2 regions of the Psychrobacillus sp. MER TA 171 genome follow, and region 2 is predicted to be linked to the other one. Evidence: riboswitches for the same ligand, from Rfam matches in the RefSeq annotation. Region 2 holds a riboswitch; the other holds the start of a gene.
What was found. Region 2 has a riboswitch for cobalamin ahead of M3627_RS00075 (ABC transporter substrate-binding protein). Riboswitches for the same ligand answer to the same signal wherever they lie in the genome.

Region 1: it holds a riboswitch for cobalamin, as region 2 does, so the genes downstream of both, M3627_RS09285 (ribonucleoside-diphosphate reductase subunit alpha) here and M3627_RS00075 (ABC transporter substrate-binding protein) in region 2, are expected to answer to the same signal.

What each region holds. Positions count from the first base shown of each region.
Region 1 is NZ_JAMAWN010000008.1:22,873-26,299, forward strand. It holds gene M3627_RS09285 (ribonucleoside-diphosphate reductase subunit alpha) at 1-1,358, opposite strand, end outside; cobalamin riboswitch at 1,518-1,696, opposite strand; gene M3627_RS09290 (DUF2569 family protein) at 1,899-2,423, shown strand; gene M3627_RS09295 (DUF2569 domain-containing protein) at 2,448-2,960, shown strand; gene nhaC (Na+/H+ antiporter NhaC) at 3,013-3,427, opposite strand, start outside.
Region 2 is NZ_JAMAWN010000001.1:13,477-16,903, forward strand. It holds partial or broken gene M3627_RS00065 (immunity protein Imm33 domain-containing protein) at 1-531, shown strand, start outside; gene M3627_RS00070 (DUF1963 domain-containing protein) at 544-1,224, shown strand; cobalamin riboswitch at 1,880-2,021, shown strand; gene M3627_RS00075 (ABC transporter substrate-binding protein) at 2,143-3,096, shown strand; gene M3627_RS00080 (iron ABC transporter permease) at 3,101-3,427, shown strand, end outside.

The sequences.
Region 1 (3,427 bases), on a different contig from region 2:
ATCGATTCAAACGTTGTTGCGCTCTGATTTTGAAAAATTTCTGTACAGAGGTTACTACTATAGACCATTCCCTCATGCTTATTTGGGTTGCTACGATTTACTTCATCTCGGTAAAACATATATGGTACCCCTGTCTCTAACTGAGAACGCATAATTCTTTTCATCAAGTCGATTGCTTGTACAGTTTCTCGCGATAGGCGTTGGTCATTCACACATTCCTCGTATTTTTCCCGGAAGGATCCTTCTCCTCTTTTTTCATCATAGAAATCCTCCAAAGAATAACCCATTACCTGACGGACCTCATGCGGATCAAATAAATGCCATTCCTCCCTTGCATCTACCTTCTCCATAAATAAATCCGGCAAGCATATACCTGTGAAAATATCATGCGCTCGAAGGCGATCATCTCCATTGTTTAGGCGTAGATCTAAAAACGTAAAAATGTCCTTATGCCAAGCATCCAAATAAACAGCTACGGCCCCTTGTCGTTGTCCAAGCTGATCGACGCTGACTGCCGTATTATTCAACTGTTTAATCCAAGGGAGAACTCCACTAGATGCTCCCACGAATCCTCGTATAGAAGAGCCACGGCTACGCACCTTCCCCATGTATACACCGATACCCCCTCCAAATTTAGATAGAGTGGCTACGTCTGTATTACTGTCGTAAATACCTTGCAGACTATCATCTACCGTGTCAATAAAGCAGCTAGAGAGCTGTCCATGTGGCTTTCCAGCATTAGATAAAGTTGGAGTTGCAACCGTCATATATAAATTGCTCATTGCCCAATAAGCTTCTTTTATTTTTTCAAGACGGTTTTCTTTTTCGTCCTTCATAAGTGTCATAGCTATAACAAGCCAGCGCTCTTGTGGCAGCTCTACAATATCCTTATTAAAATCCTTCGCTACATAGCGATCTAAAAGAGTTTTTAAGGCTATGTAGGTAAATAGGGAATCTCTTTTGGCGACAAGGAGATTTCCTAGCTGCACTAACTCCTCATTCGAATAGCTTTCCATAATAGAGGGATTATATATTCCCTTTTTAGAAAGGATCCGTACGTTCTCTGCAAATTTTGTATAGACGGCATCAGCAGTGGTACCTCTCCGTTCTGCTTGTTGCGAATATACTTCTGCTAAATAAATACGTGCAGCCACAAATATCCAAAATGGCTCCTGTTCATCTAAAAAGCTAAGTGCCTCTAGAGACATAGCCTTAGACCATGCCGCAATCGTACCTTCTGGGTGTTTTTGTAACCACTTGTGATTCGACTTAACTAAAGGAGCTATCTTTTCTCCCCCAAATTCTACTATTAACTGCTGTAATACCTGCTGTTTTTCTGTATTCGTAATAATTGCCAATTTAAATTCCTCCCTATTCTCTTATATACAAAAAAGCGATGCCTCTAGCCTCTTCGGCTGAGTCATCGCTCATGATTTTAAAGTAGGAAACAACAAGACATATCGTTCGTTTTAAGATAGAGTCTCTCGCCCCCACCTCTCAACCCCCGAAGAAAGTGTTGCTTCATCGACAAAAAGGCAGGTCTACTGGCTCGTGCATCTTCCTCCCATTGGCCTTCCCACGAAACTTCGCAGTGGCATAATCAACAGTTGTCCGCACTTACAGTTGCGGGGACAGCTTCGGTTTCTCACCGAATTCCCTTTTAAACCATAATGGTACCTTTTTATCGTATAAATACTATATATTGTGTTTTGTTTACTTGTATACCCTAACATATTGTGTTAAAACTTGTACATAGGTAAAAAGACTATGAGTTAGGTCTTACATCTTATTTTCAGAATAACTCAGTTACAAAATTGCGAATCCAATATTTTCTGTATATTATAATTGTAGCGACCTATAAAAATGGTAAAATATCTTAAATTTAGGAGGTTATAAATATGATTACAAGCAATTCCACTAGGTTGACATCTAAGGACTTATTACCACACGGACCTGTTGGTATAGGGGGCTGGCTAATACTTCCACTTATCGGGCTAATTACCTCACCGTTTGTTATTATTGCCTATCTCATGATAGATGTTTTCCCTTTTTTGACGGCTGAAGGTTGGGAGAGTATAGCTAGTAAGAGTGGAGAATATTATCATCCTTTATTTGGACCATTTGTAATAACAGACCTCATCATTTGTATTGCTCAAATATCTACAGTAATAGTATTACTCATACTTTTCTTTAAAAAGAAAACGTTTTTCCCTAAGGTAATGATTACCTGCCTTACCATCATGCTAATAATAGATATTCTCATTGGCTATATAAATTTGCAAATCATAGAGAATGTGTTTGGATCTGATCCTTTAACATCCCAATACTATATGTTTAATGTAATACGGGCTATGATAAGTACCTCGATTTGGATTACTTATTTTAGTAAATCCAAGAGAGTAAAGAATACATTTGTAAAGTAAACATACGATAGGAGGTAGTTCTCAATGACTGTTACTAATGTATCTGTCCAACCACATAATGGACCCTCAGGAATCAATGGTTGGCTCATTCTTCCCTTGATTGGTCTGCTATTTGCACCGTTTCACTATTTGCTTAGATTTTTCAGCCACTTAATAACCTACCTTACGAATAACATTTGGGTGACGATGATTGAATTAGATGTATCTAAAGGACAGCAAATCTTCATAAGTGTAACCATAGTAGTCTACTCCCTTATTTTACTTTTAACAATAGTCATCTCAACAATCCTTATTTTTCACTTTTTCAAGAAAAAAAGGTCATTACCAAAGCATATGATCCTTTATTATATTGCCACTGCTGCGTGTAAATTTGTTTTCGGCTTTGCATTTGTTTACATATCAAATCTATTATATGGAGTGAATCATGAGGAACGGTTTGAATTCGCTGCAGTGTCTATGATGTCATTTATTTTGACATTTATATGGGCGAATTATTTCAATGAATCTCAAAGAGTTCATAATACATTTATTCATTAACAAACAAGCCCTCATTACGAAATAAAATTAGTAATGAGGATTTAGAGTAAAACTATTTTTCCTCGATATAAGTTAATGTTCTCCCAGTAAATCCAAATAATATAGTTAAGATCGGGCTAAGCAAGCAGAAAAATGCAAATGGTAGGTACTCGAGTGTTGTCACGGCTAATACATTCGTTATGAAAATCCCACATACACTCCATGGTACAAGGGGGTTTACAACCGTACCAGCATCTTCCATTACGCGTGCTAAGTTTTTATTGGCCAAACCAACCTTTTTAAATTGTGCTTGGAATGCTTCTCCAGTCAATAAAATCGATAAGTACTGCTCTCCGATAAGTGTATTAACCCCTATTGCGGTAAAAGCAGTGGCTGCAATAACAGAACTCACCTTCCTTAGCGAGCTTTCCACTTTCATGAGTAAGCTTTGCACGATCCCGAGCGTAAACAAAAGTCCACCCATACTT
Region 2 (3,427 bases):
TAGGAGATCGGGTCAAATTAATTTTCGAATGCGAGACTAGAGCAGACGGGTATGCTGGTGAAAGAATGTGGGTGAAAATTACCCATAGGGATATGGAAAACTTTAAGGGAGTTCTTTCAAACGACCCATTCAATATAAGTGAATTAAAAATTGGACAAGAAATTTCATTTCGTGCAGAGCATATATGTGACACTGAGTATAATGATCCAAATGCTTCTAAATGGGATTATTATTTTGATACGAAAATAATTGTAAGCAACGATGTTTTAGAGAGAAGAATTTAATTTTATGTTAAAAGACGATCCAAAAGATGGTCAAGATTCTGGTTGGTCTGTTTTAAGTGGTTACGAAGACGATAGATTTTTAAGTAATTCTGATAATTTCCAGTATATATCCATAGGTGTAATTTTAAATATAGATGACTCTGTTCTATCTTTTATTGATGAGCCACCTCTATGTGCATATGAAAGAAATGACCACGGTGTCTTCTATAAAATAGAAGATTACGATTGGGAGTCTTACTTAGCTTAGGAGGGGATTTATATGAACATTGCTCAATTAAAAAAAGTACTATTTAAGCAAGCTACCATTTTTGAGACGGGTGGTTATCGACCAACGGAAGAATTAGGAGAGAGCTGGATTGGAAAGGTCATGTGGGGAAAAGAAGAAAATATACCTTCACAGTACGAGCCTTTAAGTACAATTTTTTTAAACAATCTCCCTTACGTACCGGAGGAATTGGAAAATATTCAACTAATCACCATTTATATGGACTTTAATGTATATGATCATTTAAATGATGATAACCTAGCGCCTTTTTTTATTATCAATTGCTATACAAGCTTCAATGGATTACAAAAAATAAATAACCAATCTGCGAGGATAAAGTCTTTTCCGTTACAGCCAAGATTGGTTAAGAACGATACTCCTGCCTGGGATTCTGAAGATATAGAAACGGAAGTCCAAGATGAGATTTTACGTCTTGAATTGGAGGAGGATATTGAATATTACGATGACATCGTGGAGGATATCTATCCTATGCATAAGATCGGTGGGTACCCCACTTATACACAGAGTGGAGTTTCATACGGTGAAGAATATCCATTTGTTTTTCAAATAAGCTCCGATCCGAAGGCACAATTCAATATAGTTGATAGTGGTAGTTTTTATTTTTTCTTTAATCAACGCAAACAAGATTGGATTGTATACTGTGATTTTTATTAATAGCAGGTAAAAAAGTAGTAATGGATTAAAGCTCATTTCAGTAAAAGTTTTTTTATATTATTATTTATCTCAAAATGTTTTGATTCAATTATTCCCTTTGTTTTTAGATATATTAAGAAGATGGAGCGAATTTCAGTTGTACACAACTAAGAGAGGGTGTTCTTTTTGACTGGATGGAAAGAAGAAAATAAACCAAATATCCTGAAAACAGCACGAGAACAATCAAAAGCAACGAAAAAATACTAAAAGAAGTACGAGAAACGATTGAAAAAAACAATGATGAAAACAAAAAATCGCGATGAAAAACTACTATATTAAGCTTTTTTAAGGTTAAAGTTGTGTTTTATATATTATAAAGAAGTCTTTACCAATCAACCATGAACCTTTTCTAATTATTGATTGAAGTGGCAGGCGGAGCGATAAGACCTCACAGCCACGCGCGTAAGCGATGGGTGAGGGCTTATCGCTCCCCCCCGCGGAAAGCGTCCGCCAGAGCGGAAATCTATTCTACTTTCCACATTTAAAAGCATATAAACTTCAATATTCTTTATTAATCGTTCGTATTGTTGAAATGTATAAAATGTATGCTTTTTCAAATACCGACTTCAACTCGACAACATCTAAATATAAGGTATAATAAATGCAAGAAACAATAGAATAACATTTGCTTAAAGGTGCTCTAGTTATCGGTTACTAGAGTTAAAAGGGAAGCTGGTTAAAGTCCAGCGCGGTCCCGCCACTGTAAGTGATGCATATGCATCATAAGCCAGAAAACCTGCCTTTACGTACACACCCATTACCTACGCGGATAGGTCTGGTGTAGGTCCGCTTTCGGTTTTTCGTGGCTGATTTATACCTATCTATCTCTCATCCTAGGATGGGGGATTTTTTGTTGTCTATATTTAGGAGGAATAAAGGATGAAGAAACTGTGGTTAATTATTGGAATGACCTTGCTGATTTTAGGTGGTTGTAATGAGCAAGAGACACTTCCAACAGAAAAAGAAAGTAGCCAAGAAATTGGTAACTCAGAAACGGCATTCCCACTTACACTGACGGATGCAGTAGGACAAGAAATTACGCTAGAGGAAGCTCCGACATCCATTATATCTATGATTCCGAGTAACACGGAAATTCTATTTGCTTTAGGGCTAGATGATGAAATTATCGGTGTAAATGATTATGAGAGCTACCCTAAGGAAGCCTTAGAAAAAGAAAAAATTGGTGGCATGGAGTATAACATTGAAAAAATTATCTCTTTAAGTCCGGATATCGTATTCGCTCATGAATCCATTGTTTCAATGGCAGAGTCAGGATTACAGCAGCTTCGAGATGCTGGTGTAAAGGTATATGTTGTACAGGATGCAAAGGATTTTAACTTAACCTATACAACTATTGAACAAATTGGCCGAGCAACGGGGAAATATGAGGAATCACAAGCCGTTATAGAGGATATGAAGGCAAAGGTTGATGAAATTCAAGAAAAAGTTGCAAAAGTAGAGACAAAGAAAACAGTATTCGTAGAAACTTCCGATGTACCAGAAATCTATACTCCTGGTAATGGGACATTTATGCAAGAAATTTTGACGATGGTCAATGCAGAAAACATTATGGCCGATCAAGATGGCTGGTTTCAAGTTAACCCAGAGGAAATAGTAAGCCGTAACCCAGATGTAATGTTAATCACCTATGACTACGTGGAAGGAATTGTAGAAAAGGTGAAGCAGCGTGATGGCTTTGACACAGTGACTGCCATTCAAAACGATGAGGTGGTACAAGTGGATGAGGATGCAACGAGTCGTCCAGGTCCACGTTTAGTAGAAGGCCTAGAGGAAGTGGCTAAGGCTATTTATCCGGAGGCATTTAGTGAGTAAATCAATGATCGGTTATATCTTGTCACTGGCTACGTTAATCGTAGCCATTTGGCTAGGTGTGTCGGTCGGATCTGTAAAGGTACCGATCAGTACTTTATGGGATACGGGTACAGATGCGATTGCAACAAATATCGTCTGGAAGATTCGCATGCCGCGAGTTATACTCGCAGGATTAGTCGGAGCATCCCTGGCAATAGCGGGAGCAGCTTTTCAAAGTCTGCTTAAAAATCCGCTAGCCGATCCTTATACATTGGGAGTGTCGTCCGGAGCATCAGTTGGTGCAGTGGCTACACTCTTTTTTGGAATATCAGTACCTTTTTTAGGAATGTTC